DNA from 2 places in the Streptomyces sp. NBC_00019 genome. Region 2 is predicted to be linked to the other one. Evidence: predicted binding sites of a transcription regulator. Region 2 holds the regulator's gene; the other holds the start of a gene.
What was found. The regulator HspR, encoded in region 2, represses chaperone genes until heat shock. The targets are predictions, from matches to a motif close to TTGAGNNNNNNNNNCTCAA.

Region 1: lon (endopeptidase La) is a predicted target of HspR. The motif match lies at 1,640-1,658, and genes of this name have one in related genera.

The regions. Positions count from the first base shown of each region.
Region 1 covers NZ_CP108302.1:7,048,200-7,060,367, reverse strand. Annotated here, with positions in the region: gene lon (endopeptidase La) at 1-1,617, opposite strand, end outside; gene OHU89_RS33480 (GNAT family N-acetyltransferase) at 1,781-2,422, shown strand; gene OHU89_RS33475 (GNAT family N-acetyltransferase) at 2,519-3,274, shown strand; gene OHU89_RS33470 (sulfatase) at 3,417-4,901, shown strand; gene OHU89_RS33465 (RNA polymerase sigma factor) at 5,333-5,749, shown strand; gene OHU89_RS33460 (hypothetical protein) at 5,814-6,734, shown strand; gene OHU89_RS33455 (hypothetical protein) at 6,731-7,675, shown strand; gene OHU89_RS33450 (ATP-binding cassette domain-containing protein) at 7,696-8,373, shown strand; gene OHU89_RS33445 (rhomboid-like protein) at 8,343-9,188, opposite strand; gene OHU89_RS33440 (spermidine synthase) at 9,457-10,134, shown strand; gene OHU89_RS33435 (response regulator transcription factor) at 10,269-11,009, shown strand; gene OHU89_RS33430 (ATP-binding protein) at 11,006-12,112, shown strand.
Region 2 covers NZ_CP108302.1:5,623,709-5,635,876, forward strand. Annotated here, with positions in the region: gene dnaK (molecular chaperone DnaK) at 79-1,923, shown strand; gene grpE (nucleotide exchange factor GrpE) at 1,920-2,567, shown strand; gene dnaJ (molecular chaperone DnaJ) at 2,610-3,794, shown strand; gene OHU89_RS26530 (heat shock protein transcriptional repressor HspR) at 3,800-4,246, shown strand; gene OHU89_RS26535 (PA14 domain-containing protein) at 4,311-6,734, opposite strand; gene OHU89_RS26540 (hypothetical protein) at 6,823-7,338, opposite strand; gene OHU89_RS26545 (sugar ABC transporter substrate-binding protein) at 7,571-8,677, shown strand; gene OHU89_RS26550 (hypothetical protein) at 8,687-9,241, opposite strand; gene OHU89_RS26555 (hypothetical protein) at 9,418-10,791, shown strand; gene OHU89_RS26560 (transglutaminase family protein) at 10,836-11,678, opposite strand; gene OHU89_RS26565 (alpha-E domain-containing protein) at 11,680-12,168, opposite strand, start outside.

The sequences.
Region 1 (12,168 bases), 1.4 Mb from region 2:
GCGCAGGGCGCTCTCGTCCAGGGTCACCTCGTCCTTGTCGAGGCCGGCCCGCTCCAGCTGGCGCGGGAGCAGGTGGTCACGGGCGATGACGACCTTCTCGTCCTCGGTGTAGCCGTCGAGGCGGACCAGCTCCATACGGTCGAGCAGGGCCTCGGGGATCGCCTCCAGGACGTTGGCCGTGGCGAGGAAGACCACATCGCTCAGGTCCAGCTCCACCTCCAGGTAGTGGTCCCGGAAGGTGTGGTTCTGCGCGGGGTCGAGGACCTCCAGCAGGGCCGCCGCCGGGTCACCCCGGTAATCGGACCCCACCTTGTCGATCTCGTCGAGCAGGACCACCGGGTTCATGGACCCGGCCTCCTTGACGGCACGGACGATCCGGCCGGGCAGCGCGCCGACGTACGTACGCCGGTGACCGCGGATCTCGGCCTCGTCCCGCACACCGCCGAGGGCGACGCGGACGAACTTGCGGCCCATGGCGTGCGCGACGGACTCGCCCAGGGACGTCTTGCCGACGCCGGGCGGGCCGACCAGTGCCAGGACGGCGCCGCCACGGCGGCCGCCCACCACACCCAGCCCCCGGTCGTTGCGCCGCTTGCGCACCGCGAGGTACTCGGTGATCCGTTCCTTCACGTCCTCAAGGCCCGCGTGCTCGGCGTCCAGGATCGCCTTGGCGCCCTGGATGTCGTACGCGTCCTCGGTCCTTTCGTTCCACGGGAGTTCGAGCACCGTGTCCAGCCAGGTCCGGATCCACGATCCCTCGGGCGACTGGTCGCTGGACCGCTCCAGCTTGTCGACCTCCTTGAGGGCCGCCTCGCGGACGTTCTCCGGCAGGTCGGCGGCCTCCACGCGGGCGCGGTAGTCGTCGGACTCCTCGCCGTCCTTCTCGCCGTTGAGGTCACGCAGTTCCTTGCGGACGGCCTCCATCTGGCGGCGGAGCAGGAACTCGCGCTGCTGCTTGTCGACGCCTTCCTGGACGTCCTTGGCGATGGTCTCGGCGACGTCCTGCTCGGCGAGGTGGTCGCGGAGCTGCTGGGTCGCGAGCTTGAGGCGGGCCACCGGGTCGGCGGTCTCCAGCAGCTCGACCTTCTGGTCGGTGGTCAGGAAGGGCGAGTAACCGGAGTTGTCGGCGAGCGCGGAGACGTCGTCGATGGCCTGGACACGGTCCACGACCTGCCAGGCGCCACGCTTGCGCAGCCAGGCGGTGGCGAGGGCCTTGTACTCCTTGACCAGTTCGGTGACATGACCCGGCAGCGGCTCGGGCGCGGTCTCGTCGATACGGGTGCCCTCGACCCAGAGGGCGGCACCCGGCCCCGTGGTCCCGGCACCGATGCGCACCCGTCCCCGGCCGCGGATCAGCGCGCCCGGGTCGCCGTCGGCCAGCCGGCCGACCTGCTCGACGGTGCCGAGGACACCGGTACCGGGGTAGGTGCCGTCGATGCGTGGCACCAGCAGGACCTTGGGCTTGCCCGGCTCCGACCGGGCGGCGGCCTCGGCGGCCTCCACCGCGGCGCGTACGTCGGGGTCGTTCAGGTCGAGCGGGACCACCATGCCGGGCAGCACGACCTCGTCGTCGAGCGGCAGCACGGGCAGAGTGAGCGGTGTGGACGTCGAAGCCATGATCTCCCCTTCGGCACTCAAGTTGAGCTATGCCGACTCAATGCACGTGAGCCTTCGATTGTTCCCCTGGGCGCGTTCGCTGTGAGCGATCACGTCTGCCGGAATGCGTGACCGGCTACTGTAATAACCCCAGACGGCTTGCAATCATTACCGAAGGGGTGTCATGGACCGGACCGTGCGGGCATGGGTGGACGGATGGGTGCTCTCGCGCGGGGCGGCCCCGCCGGTGGTCGAGCCGTGGGGCTGCACGATCGACATGGGCGTGGACGGCCATGTCGCACGGCATGTGTTCGGCGCGATCGACGAGGACGTCGAGGAGACGGCCGTGCGGAAGGTGGCCGGGGTGGTCACCGGCGCCGGTGTGTGGCTCAAGGTGTTCCGGGATCCGACCGTGGTCGGCGGCTGGCTGGGCGAGGGCTGGTGGATCGACCCCGAGCCCGGCCACCTGATGACACTCCCCCTGACCACGACACCCGAGCCGACGGTCCCCGACGGCTTCCGTCTGCGCACCTGGTCCCGCGGCGGCGTCACCCGCACCATGCTCGCCGCCCCCGACGGCTCCTGGGCGGCCCGCGGCCAGCTCGCCCCGACCGGCGCGACCGCGGTCGTCGACCAGGTCGAGACCTCGCCGCAGCACCGCCGCAAGGGCCTCGGCACGGTCGTCATGCACACCCTCCAGCGGGCCGCCTCGGAACAGGGCGCGGAGAGCTGCGTCCTCGCGGGAACGCCCGCGGGGCGGGGGCTGTACGAGTCGCTGGGCTGGACGGTGACCGCGCCCCTGACCAGCGCGAAGTTCACCGGCTGAGGGCGCCGCACGAAAACCGGTTGCCTCCTGTGCCGGGCGCCGTACGGTCGTGCCGTGACCGACACCAAGATCTTCCTCGCCGCCTACGACGACCAGATGCGCGGTGCGCCGCCCACCCCGCCCGCCGGGGTGACGTACGAGAACGACGGCCCGCTACTGCGGATCGTCGGACAGTTCCGGGGGTTCGTGAGCGGGCCGCGTGAACTCGGCGTCGACGGGGACGCGCTGGACGGACTCATCGTCCGGCAGCGGGACTTCTTCGCGGCGCGCGGCGAGGCCGTGGAGTGGAAGACACGGGGCCACGACACCCCGGCCGACCTCACCGAACGGCTCCGCGCGGCCGGCTTCCTGCCGGAGGACCGGGAGACGGTGCTGATCGGACGCGCGGCCGACATGGCCGTACGCGAGCCCGCCCTGCCGGACGGCGTGACGCTGCGGCGGGTCACGGCGGACGCCGACATGCGCCGCATCGCCGCCATGGAGTCCACCGTCTGGGGCCAGGACTGGAGCTGGCTCGCCGACGACCTCATCGGCCGGGTCGCCGCCGCCCCCGACGAGATCTCGATCCACGTCGCCGAGGCGCACGGCGAGGTGGTCTCCGCGGCCTGGCTGGCCTTCCGCGCGGGCACCGCGTTCGCGAGCCTGTGGGGCGGCTCCACGCTCGCCGAGTGGCGAGGACGGGGCATCTACCGCGCCCTGGTGGCCACTCGCGCCGCCCTCGCGGCCGCGCGCGGTGTCACGTATCTGCACGTGGACGCCTCCGACGACAGCGCGCCCATCCTGCGCCGCCTCGGCTTCGAGGCGGTGACGACGACCACGCCGTACGTCTGGAACCCGCCCCGCGCGGCCTGACGCGCGCTGCGATCGCCACAACACCACAGGTCCGTCGTCATGAACCCGCAACGGCATTCACAGGAACCGCCTGCACACTGCAAGCTCGTTCACAGCTTGATTGAGCACTTATACGGGCTTTTACGGGGACTTGGGGACGCACATGGCCGAGGAGCAGCGGCGCGGGCCGGGACGGCGGGCGCTGATCGCGGGCGCCGCCGTCGCGGCCACGGGGGCGACGATCCCCTTCGTCACCAAGGGCGCCGACGGCGACGGTGGCGCCGACTCCCCCACCCCGAACGGGGCCCCGACGGCAGCCCCCGTCGCGAGCCGCGCCGCCTCCTCCCCCGGCACGCGCGGGGACGCCCGCCCCAACATCCTCCTGGTCCTCACCGACGACCAGCCCAAGGAGACGGACTGGGCGCTCCCGCAGACCCTCGACTGGCTCGGCGGCCACGGCACCACCTTCGCCCGCGCACACGCCAACACCCCGCTGTGCGCCCCGTCCCGCGCCTCGATCATGTCGGGCCGGTACGCCCACAACCACGGTCTGCTCGACACCCGCCACCCGTACCACCTGGACCAGCGCACCACGGTCCAGCGACAGCTGCGCGAGGCCGGATACCGCACGGGCCTGTTCGGCAAGTACCTCAACTACTGGCACACCGGCGACGCCCCGCCCCACTTCGACGAATGGCTGCTCCAGGAGCCGGTGCGGTATTACGACGGCCACTACAACGACAACGGCACCGTCCGGAACATCCGCGGGTACAACACCACCGTCATCAAGGACCGCACCCTCGATTTCATCGAGCGGTCCCGCTCCGACGACCGGCCGTGGTTCGCGTACGTGGCCACGCGCTCGGCGCACGAGGTGAACGTCGCGGAGCGGAGGTACGCCCACACGCGCGTGCCCGAGTGGAAGGGCCGCCCGTCGGTCCTCGAACCCAGCAAGGGCGACAAGCCTCGCTTCCTGCGCGAGGCGCACCACACCTTCGCCCAGGGCAGGGCGCTGCGCGCCCGCCAGCTGCGCACCCTGCTCTCGGTGGACGACGCGATGCGCGACTTCCGCGACAAGCTGCGCGAGCTGGGCCAGTTGGAGAACACCCTGGTCCTGTTCACCAGCGACCACGGCCTCTGCTGGGGTGACCACGGCTGGCTGCGCAAGTCGGTGCCCTATCGCCCGAGTCTGGAAGTGCCGTTCCACCTGTCCTGGCCGGCCGGCGGCCTCGGCACGCCCCGCACCGACGACCGTCTCACCGGCCACGTCGACATCGCCCCGACCTTCCTGGACGCGGCCGGCATCACCCCGGACACCCCGCACGACGGCCACTCCCTGCTGGACGCCGGGAACGACCGCACCCACCTGCTCGCCGAGTGGTGGTGGAACCAGCAGGACAAGCAGCCGATCCACACCTGGGCGTCGTACATCGGCAAGTCGGAGCAGTACACGGAGTACTACCGCACCCGCCTCGCCGCCGACGGACGCCCACGCGGCACCGGCAAGGTCCTCTTCCGCGAGTACTACGACCTGCGCGCCGACCCCTACCAGCTCAGGAACCGCCTGCACGGAGCGGGCCCGGAGGACGAACAGCGGCTCGGGGTACCGGGGTTGGCGAGGGGACTGGCGGCGGCGCGCCGCAGCTGACCCCCGGTGGTGCGGGGGCGCTCGTGCGCCGCCCGTGTGCTCCCTGTCCCCCCGCGGCAGTCTCGGCGCCTGCAACCTCATGCGGCGCAGCGGGCGTTGGTCGGACGTGATGCCATTGGCGGCCGCGCCTGGGAATTCGGCGGCCCGAGCGAACGACCACCACCGAGGCCGCATGACCACCTATCCCGGGTGTCGCTCCTGCACCGACCCACCGACCGCTCCGGCGTCCGGCGAGGACGACGGCGCACGCTGTGACAGCCATCTGGTGCGCGCGATGGCCGGGGGCAGCAGAGCGGCCCTCTCCGAGCTGTTCGCCCGGCATGCGGGCCATGTCTTCGCGCACCTGCTCGCCCGCGGCTTCGGCCCGGAGACGGCGGAGGACGCCGTACAGGAGGCGTTCCTCACCGCCTGGAAGAGCGCGTCCGGGTTCCATGAGGGCAACGCGGGTCGGCTGGCTGCTGCGCATCGCGTACTGCCGTGCCGTCGACCAGGAACGCATGCACGGGCGGTTCCGCGCCGCCGCGGACCGCGCCGGCGACCGGCTGGCCCCGTCCTCGTCGGTGGCCCCGTCCGCCGAGGACTGCCTCCTCGCGTCCTCGGCCCGCTACACGTCCCTCGCCGTCGCCCTCGCGGGCCTTCCGACGCGCTATCGCGAGGTCATCGAGCTGCGCTACGTCCATCAGCTGACCGTCCGTCAGACCGCCCAGCGGCTCGGCGTACCGGAGAACACCGTGAAGGCATGGGCGGCGCGGGGGTGTGCGCGGTTACGGGAGCGGCTGCGAGAGGAGAGCGCCGAGGGGGGTGACGACGACGGCACTCGGCACAGGGTTCCGCCGCCTCGGCCGTGAGGGGCGGGGGCACGGGGCGGTCATTCGGACGCGGATGCGGCGTGGGCCCTGACAGGTGGGGGCCGTGGTGTTCGGCACCGTGCTCGGGTTCTGCGGGTACGAGGGGCTGGAGACGGCCGCCGCCTGGCGGGGGGACTGGTTCGACACCGGCCAGACCCTGCAGGCGGGTCTCGACATGGTCCTGCTGGTCACGGTGCCCTTCGCGGCCCGACAGGGCGGTATGGAGGCGCGGGCGAGGACGGAGTGGACCGGGGACTGCTCTGCGCGGGGTCCGCTGGCGCGTGCCCTGTTGTCCGTCTCGCCCTCCGTGCTGTGGCCGCTTGCGACGTTCGGCGTCATGGCGTCGGCCACGTCGGCCATGACCTGGCCGGCCGCCACGGCGGGACAGCCGCCGGTCTTCGGCGTGGTGCACGGCATGGCGCTGCTGACCGGTGCCGCCTGTCTGGCCCACGTCGTGGGCGGGTTGTGCCCGCTGCGCGTCCTGCCGCTGCTCGCGGTGCTGGTCCTGTTGCTCCCGGCCCTGCTGGGCTTCGGTCTGGAAGGGCAGGACGTACGGCACTACACGGGCCCGCCGATCCCCCAGCACCTCCCGATGGGGGCGGTCTCGACCGCCGCCTGGTGGCGGCCGTGGGCCGGCGTGGCCGCCCTCGTGTTCGCCGTCGTCGGCGGGCTCGCCCTTCAGCCGCGACGTCCGCTCGTGGCCATGTTCCTGCTTCTCACCGTTCTGGCCTGCACCGACCTCGGACACCTGAACGGCAGCGACCGGACGCCCGATCTGGTCGCCCCCATCGCCGTGCACTGCTCGAACGGCTCACCCAAGGCCTGTCTCTCGGACGACCGGAAGGCATACCGCTCCGAACTCACCGACGCGGTCGACCACTTCAGCCACCGTCTGGCCGGTGTGCGGGGCGCTCCCAGCCACTACCTCAAGGCGGTCCACACCGGAGACCCCCTCCCCGAGATCCCGAAGGCAGCGACACCATGACCGAACCCCCCGCCCCCGCCACCCGCCTGCACCCGCCCCTCGTCGACGACCGCCACCTCCCCGTCTCCTGGGTGACCGCCTACGCCGGGGGCCGCCTCGACGCCGGTCTGCTCGGGCGTGCCGAACCCCATCTGCGGCACTGCCGCCGCTGCGCCGAGGCGGTCAACGACGCCGTACGGAACGGGCCGCACCAGGCGCGGCTGGACGCGCTGCACACCGTGCTGCTCAACCGGATCGGCGGCGGCCCGCGCACCGGCCCGATGCCGCCACCCACCCCCGGAATCGCCCCCCGCACCGGCCCGGCTCCACGGCTCGCGGCGACGCAAGGCCTCAGGCTGTCCTGGATCGTGGCCGTCGTCTGTGTCTCCGCGCTCGGCGTGGGGCTGGCCAGAACCGTCGACTCGTCGATGCCCCGGCTGCTTCTGCTGCTGTTCGCGCCCACCCTGCCCATGCTCTGCGTCGCGGGCAGTTACGGCGGTCGGGTCGACCCGTTCGCCGAGGTCACGCGGACGACGCCGGCCGGCGGTCTGCGCATCCTGCTGCTGCGGACCACGCAGTTGCTGGTGGTGTGCGTCCCGCTGGTCACCGGTGTGGCCGCCCTGATGCCCGGCGCGAGCAGCAGTCCCTGGACCTCCGCGGGCTGGCTGCTCCCGTGTCTCGCGGTGACCCTGGCCACGCTGCTGCTCAGCTCCTGTCTGGGCAGCTGGGCGGCGTCCCTGGTGACCGGCTGCGGCTGGCTGCTGCTGGTGTACGTGCTGGCGAAGCCGCTCACCGAACACCGCGACGGCAGTCTGGCCCACCGGGTGACGGAGGCTCTCACCACTCTGCAGCTGCAGTTCATCGACACCCTCGGCACGCTGGTGTTCGGCGCCGTCTCCGCCGTACTCGCGGAGCTCCTGGTGCTGCGGCGGCACGCCTTCTCCCGACCGGGGGCCCGGTGATCCGTGCCGACCGCGTCAGCGTGACGTGCCGTCGCGCCCTCGTCCTGGACGGCGTGGACCTCAGCCTCGGGCCGGGCGTGCACGCCCTGCTCGGGGCCAACGGCGCGGGCAAGACCACACTGCTGCGGATCCTCGCGACCGCCGCGGCGGCCACCGAGGGCACCGTCACCCTGCTGGACCGGGACCCGCGCATCCCGGCGCAGCGGCAGGAGATCCGGCGCCGGCTGGGCTATCTCGCCCAGGAGTTCGGGGTGTTCCGCGGCTACACGGTGCGTGAGTTCCTGGCTTACGCCGGCTGGTTGCGGGACATGCCGGGCCGACGGATTCCCGCTGCCGTGGAGTACGCCGCGGCAGCCGTCGGGCTCGCCGACCGGCTCGGGCACAAGCTGCGCACCCTGTCCGGCGGCATGAAGCAGCGGGTCGGTATCGCGCAGGCCATCGTCAACTCGCCCTCACTGCTTCTCCTGGACGAGCCGACCGTCGGGCTCGACCCTGCGCAGCGGACCGGTTTCCACACCCTGGTGCGCGAACTCGGCCGTACCGCCTGCGTGGTGGTGTCGACCCATCTCATGGAGGACGTGCGCGGTGCCTGCGAGGACGTCACGGTGCTGTCCGGCGGGCGCGTCACGTTCCACGGCACGCTCGCGGAGCTGGACGCAGCCGGGGGCTATGCGGCGGTGGCCGCGCCTGGGGTCTGAGCCGGGTGCCAGCGCCGTATCACCGTCCAGGTCGCGATCCCGATGGCCAGCGAGATCAGATGCCCCCACTCGGTCATCGGGTCGGTGAAGGCGAGCAGATCCTGCACCAGCATCCCCCCGAACAGCCCGAGCAACGGCCACCGCAGCCACGGCGGGAGCAGCCCCGCCAGCGCGCCCGTGCCCGCGGCGACGCCGAAGCTGATGCCGTAGTCGAGGCGGTGCAGGGAGCTGTCGGGCAGATGGCCGACCAGGACGGCCAGGCCCACTGGGAGCTCGGTCGCGAGGGTGGCAAGGACGTGGCCGAGGAGGAAGACGCCGGCCGCGCGCAGGCCGCCTATCCGGCGCTCCAGCGCGGTCATGACCAGCAGGAAGCCGAGCACGTACGGCGACGCGATCCCGCCCGCGATCCACAGCGCGCTGGCCAGCAGGACCAGTACGGGCGTGTGCACGAGGTGGGCCACGTCGGTGCTGGAGCCCTGGAGCAGGGAGTGGACGAGGGTGGGGTCGGCGTACTCCGTGACGAGCGAGCTGACGGCGAGGACGGCGGCGTAACCGAAGGTGAAGGGCGTCCCGGTGGGGGTGGGGAGGAGACGCCAAGGGCGAACCCTCAAGCGGGCCTTGGGGACTTTGGGGGCTTCGAGGGCCTTGCTGGCCGTGGAAGCCTTGGCCGCATCCGCATCCGCATCCGCATCCGGAGCCGAGACCGGGACCGGTCCGCGCTGGCCCGGCACCCCGTCCAGCAGCCCGGATACATCGGGAAGCCAGGCGTCCGGAGGAGTGGGCACCGCGTCCGCAGACTTCGCAGTCCGTTCCACCGTGAGGCGCTCCTTCCGTTTCACCCCAGCCTTCGCGCTCTCCTGCCCCGTGTCTGTGACCGGCGCCACGCGGATCTCGATTCACAGCCACTTCTCAAGAACCGTCCGGCAGCCCGATCCCTTCCACGACATCCGTGCCGGGCCTCAACTCGCCGCTCTCGACAGCGCGCTGGAGGGAGGCGGCCATGACCTCCACGAGCTCCTGGGCCCTGGACCGGGCCCCGGCCAAATCCCTGTGCACCCGCCACCGAACTGCCAGGATGGGCGGATGCCCATCTCGTACGACATCCCCGAAGTCCTGGACCGTCGTGAGGGCCCGCACGGTGAGGTCGTGCTGCGCCGGCACGGTGAGCTGCTGCAGATCATCGCCAACGGGTGCTTCCTGATGGACACCTCCGACGGGCGCTCGGAGCGGCTGCTGATGGACGTGGCGCTCGACGCGCTGGACGGGCGGCCAGAGCCGGGTGTGCTGATCGGCGGGCTCGGGGTCGGGTTCTCGCTCGCACATGCCGCCGCGGATCCGCGCTGGGGCCGGATCGCGGTCGTGGAGCGCGAAACGGCCATCATCGACTGGCACCGGCACGGCCCGCTGTCCGCGCTCTCGGCACCGGCGCTCGCCGATCCACGGACCGAGATTCTGGAAATGGACCTTGTCACTTATGTGAATGAGACGTCGGACACGTACGACGCGCTGTGCCTGGACATCGACAACGGGCCCGACTGGACCGTCACCGAGGGCAACGACGGGCTGTACTCGGCGAGCGGACTGGCCAGCTGCGCAAGGGTGTTGAGGCCCGGTGGGGTACTGGCCGTATGGTCGGCGCAGCCTTCGCCGGAATTCGAGGGATCCCTACGGAATGCCGGGTTCCAGCGGGTGCGTACCGAAGAGGTCCCGGTTGCCCGGGGCGTTCCGGACGTCGTACACCTCGGGGTCCGACCTGGATAGCCGAGGCGTGGTGACTCCCCGTACTCTGCTTCCCTGGCGCAGATCATTCAAGCGTCAATCGCAAGCATGCGCAGGCATAAGCCAGTAAGCGGGATCACCCCACTGATTCCGGAAAGCAACCCTTGGGGCGGGCGATGGAGCAGACACACACCTCCCACAACGGCACGGCTACGGCCACTCCGGGCGCACAGCGCCGGGTGCTGGTGGTCGAGGACGACCCGACGATCGTGGAGGCCATCGCGACCCGCCTGCGTGCCGAGGGATTCCTCGTGCAAACCGCGGGCGACGGTCCGGCGGCGGTCGACACGGCCGAGGCCTGGCAGCCCGATCTGCTGATCCTCGACATCATGCTGCCCGGCTTCGACGGTCTGGAGGTCTGCCGTCGTGTGCAGGCCGCCCGGCCGGTGCCGGTGCTGATGCTGACCGCGCGCGACGACGAGACCGACATGCTGGTCGGACTCGGGGTCGGCGCCGACGACTACATGACCAAGCCGTTCTCCATGCGTGAGCTGGCCGCACGCGTGCACGTGCTGCTGCGCCGGGTGGAGCGGGCCGCACTGGCCGCCGCGACGCCCAGAAGCGGCATCCTGCGCCTGGGCGAGCTGGAGATCGACCACGCGCAGCGCCGGGTGCGGGTGCGGAGTGAGGATGTTCACCTCACCCCGACCGAGTTCGACCTTCTGGTGTGCCTGGCGAACACCCCGCGCGCGGTCCTCTCCCGCGAGCAGCTGCTCGCCGAGGTGTGGGACTGGGCGGACGCCTCCGGCACCCGCACGGTCGACAGCCACATCAAGGCGCTGCGCCGGAAGATCGGTGCCGAGCGGATCCGCACGGTGCACGGCGTGGGCTACGCCCTGGAGACGCCGACGCCATGAGCGGCGGTCCGCCCGGACGGAGAGGTCCCTGGGAGCCCTGGGGCGGCGTGCGCCCGTTCTCGATCAAGACCAAGCTGGGTGCGCTCGTCGTCACCTCGGTCCTGATCACCACGGGTCTGTCGATGATCGCGGTTCGCACCAAGACGGAGCTGCGCTTCATCACGGTGTTCTCGATGATCGCCACATTGCTCATCACGCAGTTCGTGGCGCATTCGCTCACGGCTCCGCTGGACGAGATGAACGCGGTGGCCCGGTCCATCTCGCACGGCGACTACACACGCCGGGTGCGGGAGAACCGCCGGGACGAGCTGGGCGACCTCGCCGAGACCATCAACCGGATGGCCGACGACCTGGAGGCCCAGGAGCAGCAGCGCAAGGAGCTCGTGGCGAATGTCTCCCATGAGCTGCGCACCCCTATCGCGGGGCTGCGGGCGGTGCTGGAGAACATCGTGGACGGGGTCTCGCCCGCGGACCCCGAGACGATGCGGACGGCACTGAAACAGACGGAGCGGCTCGGCCGGCTGGTCGAGACGCTGCTGGACCTCTCCCGCCTCGACAACGGCGTCGTACCGCTGAAGACACGTCGTTTCGAGGTGTGGCCGTATCTGTCGGGCGTGCTGAAGGAGGCCAACATGGTCGCTTCGGCGCGTGCGGGCATCGCTTCCGGATCGGGCAGTCACACGCGTACGGACGTGCATCTGCATCTGGACGTGTCCCCGCCCGAGCTGACCGCCAACGCGGACCCGGAGCGGATCCACCAGGTCGTGGCCAATCTGATCGACAACGCGGTCAAGCACAGCCCGCCGCACGGGCGCGTGACGGTGAAGGCCCGGCGCGGGCCGCTGGCGGACTCCCTTGAGCTGGAGGTTCTCGACGAGGGCCCCGGTATCCCGCGCTCGGAGTGGCATCGCGTCTTCGAGCGGTTCAACCGGGGGGCCGTGAACCGGCCGCACGGTCCGGGCAGCGACGGCGGTACGGGGCTCGGTCTGGCGATCGCCCGCTGGGCGGTGGATCTGCACGGCGGCCGGATCGGAGTGGCCGAATCCGAGCGGGGTTGCCGGATTCTTGTCACCCTTCCGGGACTTCCTTCTCTGCCAAGTTGACGTAAAGTTCGAACCGGAGCCACAAGATCCATGTGCGTCCGCGCTGACGGACACGT
Region 2 (12,168 bases):
GCTCAGGTCTGTTGACCGAGCGGCGGGCGTCATGCACACTTGAGTCCGTTCCACTCAAGTCAGCTGGAGGAAATCACCATGGCACGTGCGGTCGGCATCGACCTGGGCACGACGAACTCGGTCGTCAGCGTTCTGGAGGGCGGCGAGCCCACCGTCATCACCAACGCCGAGGGTGCCAGGACCACGCCGTCCGTCGTCGCCTTCGCGAAGAACGGTGAGGTGCTGGTCGGCGAGGTCGCCAAGCGCCAGGCGGTCACGAACGTGGACCGGACCATCCGCTCCGTCAAGCGCCACATGGGCACGGACTGGAAGGTCGAGCTCGACGGGAAGCCCTTCAACCCGCAGCAGATGTCCGCGTTCATCCTGCAGAAGCTGAAGCGCGACGCCGAGTCCTACCTGGGCGAGAAGGTGACCGACGCGGTCATCACCGTCCCGGCGTACTTCAACGACTCCGAGCGTCAGGCGACGAAGGAAGCCGGCGAGATCGCCGGTCTCAACGTCCTTCGTATCGTCAACGAGCCCACCGCGGCCGCGCTCGCGTACGGCCTCGACAAGGACGACCAGACGATCCTCGTCTTCGACCTCGGTGGCGGCACCTTCGACGTGTCCCTCCTGGAGATCGGCGACGGCGTCGTCGAGGTGAAGGCCACCAACGGTGACAACCACCTCGGTGGTGACGACTGGGACCAGCGCGTCGTCGACTACCTGGTGCAGCAGTTCAAGTCCGGTCACGGCGTGGACCTCGCCAAGGACAAGATGGCCCTCCAGCGCCTCCGCGAGGCCGCCGAGAAGGCCAAGATCGAGCTGTCGAGCTCCACCGAGACCTCGATCAACCTGCCCTACATCACCGCCTCCGCCGAGGGCCCGCTGCACCTGGACGAGAAGCTCACCCGGGCTCAGTTCCAGCAGCTGACCGCGGACCTCCTGGAGCGCTGCAAGACCCCGTTCTTCAACGTCATGAAGGACGCCGGCGTCTCCATCAACGAGATCGACCACGTCGTCCTCGTCGGTGGCTCCACCCGGATGCCCGCCGTGGCCGAGCTCGTGCGCGAGCTCACCGGCGGCAAGGACGCCAACAAGGGCGTCAACCCGGACGAGGTCGTCGCCATCGGCGCCGCCCTGCAGGCCGGTGTCCTCAAGGGTGAGGTCAAGGACGTCCTGCTCCTCGACGTGACCCCGCTGTCCCTCGGTATCGAGACCAAGGGCGGCATCATGACCAAGCTCATCGAGCGGAACACGACGATCCCGACCAAGCGGTCCGAGATCTTCACCACCGCCGAGGACAACCAGCCCTCCGTGCAGATCCAGGTCTACCAGGGCGAGCGCGAGATCGCGGCGTACAACAAGAAGCTCGGGATGTTCGAGCTGACCGGTCTGCCGCCGGCCCCGCGCGGTGTCCCGCAGATCGAGGTCGCCTTCGACATCGACGCCAACGGCATCATGCACGTGACCGCGAAGGACCTGGGCACGGGCAAGGAGCAGAAGATGACCGTCACCGGTGGCTCCTCGCTGCCGAAGGACGAGGTCAACCGGATGCGCGAAGAGGCCGAGAAGTACGCGGAGGAGGACCACGCCCGCCGCGAGGCCGCCGAGTCCCGCAACCAGGGCGAGCAGCTCGTCTACCAGACGGAGAAGTTCCTCAAGGACAACGAGGACAAGGTCCCCGGCGAGGTCAAGACCGAGGTCGAGGCCGCCGTCGAGGAGCTGAAGACCGCGCTCAAGGGCGAGGACACCGCCGAGATCCGCACCGCCACCGAGAAGGTCGCGGCCGTCTCGCAGAAGGTCGGCCAGGCCATGTACGCCGACGCCCAGGCCGCGCAGTCCGCGGGTGGCGCCGACGCCGGTGCCGAGGCTCCCAAGGCCGACGACGACGTCGTGGACGCCGAGATCGTGGACGACGAGCGCAAGGACGGTGCCGCGTGACCGAGGAGACCCCGGGCTTCGAGGAGAAGCCCGACGTCCCCTCCGGCGCGACCCCCGACGACGCCGAGCCGAAGGCCGCCCCTCAGGAGGGGGCGGCCCCGGCCGGGGACGCAACAGCACAGATCGCCGGTCTGACGGCCCAGCTGGACCAGGCCCGCAAGGCGCTCGAAGAGCGCACCGCGGACCTCCAGCGGCTCCAGGCCGAGTTCCAGAACTACCGCCGCCGCGTGGAGCGGGACCGGATCACGGTCAAGGAGATCGCCGTCGCGAACCTCCTGACCGAACTCCTGCCCGTGCTCGACGACATCGGCCGCGCGCGGGACCACGGCGAGTTCGTCGGCGGATTCAAGTCCGTCGGGGAGTCGCTGGAGACCGTCGCGGCGAAGATGGGTCTGCAGCAGTTCGGCAAGGAGGGCGAGCCCTTCGACCCGACCATCCACGAAGCCCTGATGCACAGCTACGCGCCGGACGTCACCGAGACGACGTGCGTGGCGATCCTGCAGCCCGGGTATCGCATCGGCGAGCGCACCATCCGCCCCGCGCGGGTGGCCGTCGCCGAACCGCAGCCGGGCGCGCAGACGGTCAAGGCCGAGGAGGACTCCACGGCCGACGACGACAAGGACAACGGCCCTGAGGAGGGCTGAGGTCACCACTGAGCGGGACGCCAGGAAGGGGGCGCGTCGAGGATGAGCACCAAGGACTTCATCGAGAAGGACTTCTACAAGGTCCTCGGCGTCCCCAAGGACGCCACCGAGGCCGAGATCAAGAAGGCGTACCGGAAGCTCGCCCGCGAGTTCCACCCGGACGCCAACAAGGGCAACGTCAAGGCCGAGGAGCGCTTCAAGGAGATCTCCGAGGCGAACGACGTCCTCGGTGACCCCAAGAAGCGCAAGGAGTACGACGAGGCCCGCGCCCTCTTCGGCAACGGCGGCTTCCGCCCGGGGCCGGGCGCGGGCGGCGGCTCCTTCAACTTCGACCTGGGCGACCTCTTCGGAGGCGGCGCGCAGGGCGGTGGCGCCGGGGGTTCCGGTGGCTTCGGCGGCGGGATCGGCGACGTCTTCGGGGGTCTGTTCAACCGGGGCGGTACGGGCACGACCCGTACCCAGCCCCGGCGCGGCCAGGACATCGACACCGAGGTCACCCTGAGCTTCACCGAGGCCATCGAGGGTGCCACGGTGCCGCTGCGGATGTCCTCGCAGTCCCCGTGCAAGGCCTGCTCCGGCACCGGCGACAAGAACGGCACACCGCGCGTGTGCCCGACCTGCGTCGGCACCGGCCAGGTGGCGCGGGGCTCCGGCGGCGGCTTCTCCCTCACCGACCCCTGCCCGGACTGCAAGGGCCGCGGACTGATGGCCGAGCACCCCTGTCTGGAGTGCAAGGGCAGCGGCCGCGCCAAGTCCTCCCGGACCATGCAGGTCCGCATCCCCGCCGGGGTGACGGACAGTCAGCGGATCCGGCTGCGCGGCAAGGGCGCACCGGGCGAGCGCGGCGGTCCGGCCGGAGACCTGTATGTCACCGTGCACGTCGACACGCACCCGGTCTTCGGCCGCAAGGAGGACAACCTCACGGTCACGGTCCCGGTCACGTTCACCGAGGCGGCCCTCGGCGGCGAGGTGAGGGTCCCGACCCTGGGCGGCCCCGCCGTCACGCTGAAGCTGCCGCCGGGCACGCCCAACGGTCGCACCATGCGCGCCCGCGGCAAGGGCGCGGTCCGCAAGGACGGCACCCGCGGCGACCTCCTGGTCACCGTCGAGGTGAGTGTCCCGACGGACCTGACGGGGAAGGCTCGTGACGCACTCGAGGCGTATCGCGAGGCGACCGCGGGCGAGGACCCGCGGGCGGAGCTGTTCCAGGCCGCGAAGGGAGCTTGATCGAGATGGACGGCCGTCGACGCAATCCGTATGAACTGACCGAGGAGACCCCGGTCTACGTCATCTCGGTGGCGGCCCAGCTCTCGGGCCTGCATCCGCAGACCCTGCGCCAGTACGACCGTCTGGGCCTGGTCTCCCCGGACCGCACCGCCGGCCGGGGCCGCCGCTACTCGGCCCGTGACATCGAACTGCTCCGCGCGGTGCAGGCGTTGTCGCAGGACGAGGGCATCAACCTCGCCGGCATCAAGCGCATCATCGAGCTGGAGAACCAGGTCGCCGCGCTGCAGTCCCGCGTCGCCGAGATGGAGGCCGCCCTCGACGGCGCCGCCGCGGCGATGCAGCAGCGTGAGGCGGCGGTGCATGCGTCGTACCGCCGTGACCTGGTGCCTTATCAGGAAGTGCAGCAGACCAGCGCGTTGGTGGTGTGGCGTCCCAAGGGGCGGCAGGACTGAGGTACCCAAGTGCATGCGAAGGGGCCCGGAGGACGAACCTCCGGGCCCCTTCGCATGTGCGGGCTCAGAGCCAGGAGTCCCAGATGCCGTACGCCATCGGCGTGGACGCGGCCTCCGTGCCGGCGGCGTCCAGGCGGACGACGCGGTAGTAGTACAGGCCCAGCGTGTCCTCGTGGACCGTCTTGTCCATGTGGAACACGGCGTCGTACATCGTGCCCTCGGTGAGGGTGACATAGGCGGCCGAGGCCGGGTCCCAGCGCTCCACGCGATAGCTCGCGAACCGGCCGCAGTCGCCGAGGCCGGAGCTCTCGGAGCAGCCGACGTACAGCTCCGGGTACTGGTCCTCACGGATCCCGGTCCCCGTCCAGCCCGGCGGCCGGGTGTCGGGCAGGGTGACGGAGAGCTCGGCGGGGTGGAAGGCCTCGGGGCCGGCGTACCAGTCGATCAGGGGGGAGCCGTCCGTGGCGGCCACCTTGTAGGTGTGCGCGGCGCCGTCGGGGACCGTCGGGCAGAGGATCTCGGTCTCGGCCAGGGAGTCGCCCGTCCAGCAGTTCTGGTCCCATACCGTCTCGCCGGTCTCCGGGTCCGTGACGCCCTGCCACACCTTGTAGCCCGTGACGTCGTCGTCGGCCGGCGGCGTCCAGGTCAGGCGTACACCGAGCGGGATCTGCTCGGCGGCCAGGTTCTGCACCGGTGCCGGGCGCTCGGTGTCCGGCGTGGTCCCGGTGGCGGCGGGGCCGGGCTGCGACTCATGACCGTACGGGTCGATCGTCATGACCGTGTAGTCGTACGTCGTCTCGGAGGCACCGGAGACGTCCCAGCAGACGCCGTTGATCTGCCGGGCACCGGCGTAGTCGGGGGCGTCGCCGGTGTTCCAGGTCCAGTACGTCTCCGGGTCCGTCAGCGGCAGGTCCTGCGAGCTGTTGGGCTTGCAGGCGGTCACCACGCTGCTCTCGCCGGTCGCCTGGTCGGTGCGGACGATCCGATAGGTGAGCAGCGGATCGTCCTCGCCGAAGGTCCACGGGTCGGCGCTGCTCCACTCGATCATCACCCCCTCGTCGAACCGGCTCGCGGTGGTGCGGAACGGCGCGATCGCATCGGGCCGGTCCGCCATCGTCAGCGTGACCTCCACCGGGGCGGCCGCATTGCCCTTCGCGTCCACCGAGCGCACCGCGTACCGGTAGCTGTCGGCGACCGCGAGCAGCTGGCGCGGCACGGCGTCGGTTGCCGTGGTGGTGGTCGGGGTGGTGCCCGTGGCGCCGGGCAGCGCGTCGAGCCAGCCGCCGGTCGCCGCGTCGTACTGCAGGACCTGGTACGAGGCGGCCCCGTCGACGGCCGACCACAGCATGTGCGGAACGCCCGACCGGTACTCGACGCGCGCGTCGGCCGCGGTCGCCGGCGGTGTCAGGTCCGAGGTGGTGAAGGTGGCGGCGGGTGAGTACGCGGACCAGTTCCCGACGGCGTCGCGGGCCCGGCCCCGGTAGGTGACCTCGCTGCCGTCGGCGGCGTGACCGGTGTCGCAGATCGCGCCCTTGGTGCCGGTGTACACGGTGGCCCAGGTGTTGGTGGCGGAGTTCAGCCGCTGCATCTCGTAGAGCGCGATGTCGGCCGCGTTCTCCGCGGTCGTGACCAACTCCGGGGCCGCGTAGGGCTGGTCCACCGGGCACGCGTCCATCTCGACGAACGGCGCGGCGGGCGGGGTGGTGTCCACGCTCGTGACCGCCTGGTCGGCGGTGCCGGTCGAGACGTTGCCCGCCTTGTCGTAGGCGCGGACCTCGTAGTAGTAGGTCGCACCGGTGGGCGGAGGGGTGTCCGTGTACGAGGTGGAGGTGGTCGTGGCGAGCGCCTTGCTGCCGAAGGAGGCGCCCTTGAGCCGCCGGTAGACCTTGTACCCGGCGAGGTCCATCTCCTTGTTCTTCGCCCAGCCGACCTTGGCCTTGTTGCCGCTCTTGTCGTACGAGACGGAGATCCCGGCCGGGGTGAGGGGCTTGACCTTGTCGACGGTGGCGGAGGTGCGCGGGGTGTAGCCGAACTTGACCTTGGCGGAGCCGGTCCAGTTGACGTAGTCGACGCGGAGGGTGTGCTTGCCGGAGGGGATGGTCACGTTGACGGTCCTGGAGACGGTCGACGAGACGTTCTTCCAGAGGTCGATCTTGCGGACGCCGTCGACGTGGACCCGTATGCCGTCCAGCCCGGAGGCGGCGAGGGCGAAGGGGCCGCCGGAGCCGAAGTCCCGGGTGACGGACCAGCGGACGCCGAAGTTGTCGCTCGGCAGGCCCGACGCCGGAGCCCCGCTCCAGCTCTGGTCGACGGCGCTGTCGCAGTCGGTCTTCCTCGGGGTGCCGGAGAAGCTCGTGTTCGCGAAGAACTGCCGCTTGAAGACCGGCGAGGTGCAGGTGGTCGCGGCGGAGGCGGGCGTGAGCGTGAGCAGGGTGCCCGCGGTGGCGAGTACGACGGCGGTCGCGGTCGTACGTCTGGCTGGGTTCATGCGGTCCTTCGGTCCTGTCCGACGACGGGAGAGATCACCGTCGTCGAATCAGGACCGGCAAGGGCACCGATTGGTTGTACGGCGTGTCTCAGGGAAATCCGTCGAAGACCAGGTCGGCGGCCGCCGCCCACATCGACTCCGCGCCCGTGCCGAACGCGGCGGCCAGCGCGTACCCGACGGCCGCGTCCATGGCGTCCGGCTTGGCGTCCGACCGCCACTCGGCGGCCTTCACCTCGCCGGCGCCCTTCGAGTGGAAGTCGCCGAACCGCCGGCCGTCGCGCAGGAGGCGGCTGTCCGGCATGGAGTGGGGCACCAGCCGCCAGTGCCGGCCCGCGTGCCGGACGTCGACCCGGTACGAACGCCGGATCAGCCGTCCCCGGCCGGGGGACAGCGCGGCCGCCTCGCCGCCGACGGTGAGGATGAGCAGACCGGCGTCCCGGGTACCGATCGGGATGTCCCCGTCGGCCTTGGTGCCGGTCGCCCGGCTCAGCACGACCCGCGGTATCGCCTCGCCCTCGACGACGACTTCACCCCGCCAGGTGTTCAGGCGGACGGTGAGCGGGCCGAAGAGGGTGTCCGTGACGGAGCTTTCGCTGATGGTCATCCGGTCCTCGTGGAGTCGTCAGGAGTTCGGTGCTCTGACTGTCCAGTCGCCCGCCGGCGGGGGTTCGGTTCCGCTCACGTGGCACGATTCTGCACAGAAGCTACACGCGTTAACGTTGCTATCTCATTTGACGGTTGCTTCTTGACTGATAGGTGAAGGCCGCGTTGGCTTCCTTCACCTGGGTGCGCAATATGCGCCCGAGTCCGGAAGGCACCAGATAGTGAGCTCCCCAATGCGTCGTACCGCCATATGCGTGGCCGTGTCATCGATGGCCCTCTCGCTCTCCGCCTGCGGGGCGCTGGGAGTCTCCGGGGACAGTGCCGACGCGAGTCCCACCAAGGGCGACGACGTCACGGTGGGCGTGCTGATGCCGGAGCGGACCAACTCGCGGTACGAGGAGTTCGACTACCCGATCATCCAGAAGAAGGTCGCCGAGCTCACCGACAAGAAGGGCAACACGGTCTACGCCAACGGCGAGGCCGACGCGGACAAGCAGACGACCCAGATGCAGAAGATGATCGACGACAAGGTCGACGTCATCCTGCTGGACGCCGTGGACTCCAAGAAGATCGCGTCGACGGTGAAGAAGGCGAAGGACGCGGGCATCCCCGTCATCGCCTACGACCGTCTCGCCGAGGGTCCCATCGACGCGTACGTCTCCTTCGACAACGAACTCGTCGGCGAGGTGCAGGGCCGCACCCTCGTCGAGTCGCTGGGCTCGGACATCGACACCTCCGACAAGATCGTCATGATCAACGGCTCGCCCTCCGACCCGAACGCGGGGCAGTTCAAGGCGGGCGCGGTCTCCGAGATCAACGGCAAGGTGACGATCGCCAAGAAGTACGACGTCGACGGCTGGAAGCCGGAGATCGCCAAGAAGGACATGGCCGAGGCGATCAAGGCGATCGGCAAGGACAACATCGCCGCCGTCTACTCCGCCAACGACGCCATGGCCGGCTCCGCCATCGAGGCCATGGAGGAGGCGGGTATCACCGACCTGCCGCCGATCACCGGCCAGGACGCGGAACTGAGCGCCGTGCAGCGGATCGTCGCCGGCGAGCAGTACATGAGCGTGTACAAGTCCTACCCGCTGGAGGCCGAGGCCGCCGCGGAGATGGCCGTGGCCAAGGTCCAGGGCAAGGACATCCTGTTCGACTCCCTCACCCAGGACTCCGTCGACAGCCCCACCGACAAGGGCATCCCGGCGCAGCTGGTGACGGTGTCCGCGCTGACGAAGGCGAACATCAAGAGCACGGTCGTCGCCGACGGCATCTACACGGTGGACCAGATCTGCACCGCCAAGTACGCGGCGGACTGCGCGGCGATCAAGCTCAAGTAGGTCAGCCGCTCAATTGCCGGCCAGCGGCTTCATCGGCACCAGCACCCCGTTCGGCGCCCGTCCGATCGGCTTGGTGCTGGTGAAGCTGGACGGGTCGTTGTCCCCCGAGACGCGCAGGCCGGTGACCTTAGCGTCCTTGGGGGCGTCGTACCAGAGCTCGACCTCCATGAGGGTGTGGCCGCCGAGCTTCACCGTGTCCGACTGACGCCGCACCGCCATCGCGAAGGAGTCGGGCCGGGCCCGGTCGCCGCTGACGCCCGCGAGATGCTGCCGGGCCGACTCGTAGACGTGGTAGTTCGGGTCCCTGTTCTCCACCCGCAGCCGGGCGGCACAGAACTGCCCCTGCGGCGGCGCGTCGGCGTGCGACCCGGTCACCCCCGTGATGCCGCAGCGCAACGACAGGACGGTGAAGGTGAGATGGCCGTCCTTGTGCGCCCGTGAGGGGCTCTGGGAGGGGGACGCGGAGGACGGCGGCGACCCGCCGGAGTCCCCGCCCCCGCAGCCCGCAAGGAGCAGCAGAGCGAGCACGGGGGCCGTACGGCGGAGCAGGCGTGCGGTCGGCATAGGGGTGATTGTGCGCCCCGGGTGGGGAGAAGTGAACGTTCTGGGCGCTTCGGTCCGCGGGCGCCGGGGCGGTGAAGCCAAGATCAAGAACTGGTCTAGGATGCCGGGCTGTCATGTCTCGAACACGGGGGAAGAACATGCTGCCCACGAACATGCCGCCCATCAAGGGGAGCCGCGTGCGCACGCGCGCCGCGGTCGTCGGTCTGTCTCTGTCCATGGCGCTGCTGACGGGCTGCGGCGGCGACGACGGCACCGAGTCCGCCGCCGGCGACGGGAAGGCCACCGGGAAACCGGCGGCGAGCGGCCCGGCGTACCGGGGCGCCGCCCTGCCCGGCTACGCGCAGAAGGCCGCCTGGAGCCTGTCCACGGACAACCCCGAGCTCGGTGTCCTGGACCTCGGCGGGGTCCTGCTGTTCGCCAAGGACGCGAGCGGCGCCTACCTCACCGACGCCTCGGTCGACGGCGAGCCCGACGACGTCAACCGCGTCCTGTTCGCCTCCGACGAGGCGGAGAAGCTCACGCTGGAGTTCCGGGACGCCAAGACCGGCGCGCTCACCAGGACCCTCGGCGTGACCGCGCAGTCGGTCGAGGGCGTCACCTGGAAGGACGGCGCCCCGGCGATCGCCGTCGGCACGTCCGCGACGAAGGAGTCCGACGGTCTGACCCAGGAGGAGACGACCACCTCGGCGACCCTGTACTCCGTCGAGGGCACGAAGCTGGGCGAGACGTCCGGCTACGAGTTCGGCCACATCGTCAGCGGCTACGCGGTCTCCGCCGCCGACGGTGCCGTGACCCTCACCCCGATCGGCGGCGGCACCACCCGCACGGTCCCCTGCAACGGCGACGACGACGCCGAGTGCGACTTCGACGCGGAGACGGGGATCGCCGGCGGCGACCGGACGCACGCCCCGGTGATCGCGGGCGGCTACTACCCGGGCTTCGAGGCCGCCGGGAAGTACGACTACGACCCCTCGGACGTCACCCTCAACGACCTGGCCACCGGCAAGCAGATCTGGTCCTCCGCCAAGGCCGCGATACCCGAGGGCGTCGTGCTCGACGACGAGGGACAGCCGAAGTCCCGCACCATCGAGGTTGTCGAGGTCACCGACGGCAAGGCCCTGGTGGCCTGGCAGAAGGACCTCGGCCTCAGCCCCACCGCCCAGGTCTACGCCTGGTACGACCTGGCGAGCGGCGCCCTGACCGCCTCCTACGAGGGCGGCGAGCTCGTCGTGTACTCCGCCGACGGTGAGCTGGCGGCCCTGGACAAGAGCGAGTTCGACGCCGGCTTCGACGGTACGGCGGTCTGGAGGACGGCCGACGGCACCCGCCTGTGGGCCCAGGAGGAGGGCGAGAACGCGCTCGACCCGATCCGCTTCTCCGGCAACGGCAAGGTCCTGTACGGCAGTACGGACGACGGCGACCTGGCCGTGGACGTCACCACGCGCAAGGTGCTTGCCAAGGACCTGACCGCCGTCCCGGACGTGAACACGCCGACCGGGTACGGGTATCTGGCCACGGAAGACGGCTTCTTCGTCTTCGCACCGGCGTAGCCGGGGCGCAGGGCCGGGATCCGCGGCCCGGCCCTGCCCCCGGTTCAGGCCACCCGCGTGAACTCCACCGTCACCTCCGGCGGTCCGCCCGGCACGCCCCGGTAGATGCCCTTGTGGGGCGTCACGTCGTCGTAGTCCCGGCCACGCCCCACGACCACGTGCGACTCGTCGGCACGCGTCCGGTTGGTGGGGTCGTAGCCGCACCAGTCGCCCGCCCAGTACTCGATCCAGGCGTGGCTCTCCCCGGCGACCGCCCGGTGGAGCTCCGCGTCCCGCTCGGGGTGGAGATAGCCGGAGACGTACCGGGCCGGCAGCCCCACGCCCCGCAGCAGAGCGACGGTGAGGTGGGTGATGTCCTGGCAGACGCCCGCGCCCTGTTCCCAGGCCTCGGCGGCGGAGGTGTTCACGCTGGTGGCGCCGGGGAGGTAGGAGACCCGGTCGGCGACCAGGGCGGAGACGGCGACGGCGGCCTCGTGCGGGCCGAGGCCCACCGCGGCCTTCCGCGCCTTCTTCAGCAGCTTGGGCGGGACCGTCGTACGGACCGTGGGGCCGGCGAACTCCAACAGGCGTGAGCTCCTGGCCCGTTCGGCCACCTCCGGCCAGCCGGGAGCGGTCGGCAGCGGTTCCGGCGGGGACGTCTCGACCAGGCTGGAGGCCGTGATGGTGAGGTCGGCATGGGGGTCCATCAGGTCGAAGCCGGTGACCTGGGTGCCCCAGTAGTCCCAGTACGACCAGGTCGCGGTGGCCGGGGTGACGGTGACCCGGGAGTCCAGCGTGGTCTGTCCGGGCAGCGTCAGCGGCGTCATACGGACCTCGTTGTGCGAGGAGACGGCGGCCTGGGCGTACGCGACGCGGGTGATGTGCTTGATGCGGAGGCGACGGGTCATGTCAGGCTCCTTCCTGGGCCCACACCACGGGCCCCTGATACGGGAAGAACCGCTCCGCGACCCCCTCCGCCGAGTGCAGGCAGGCCTGCTGCAAGTCCTCGAGCAGTACGGGGAGTTGATCCTGGAGGGCGTGCGAGTCGAGGTATTCCAGGCGGGTGCGCAGCCGGCCGATCGGGCGGCGCGCCGGGTCCTGGCGGGGGCGGCCGAGGGCGCTGAGGCACTCCTCCGCGGTGGTCAGCGCGTGCAGTGCGGAGCGCGGGAAGCCCCGGTCCAGGAGCAGGAACTCGGCCACCCGCGCGCTGTCGCCGAAGCCGCTGTGCACGCGCGCGTACGCCTCGTCGGCGCCGGACGCGCTCAGCAGCGTCGTCCAGTCGGGCGCGTGCGCGGCGTCCAGCACCCGCACGGACAGCAGCCGTACGGTCATGTCCACCCGCTCCAGGCTGCGCCCCAGCACCACGAACCGCCAGCTGTCGTCCCGGCTCATCGTGGA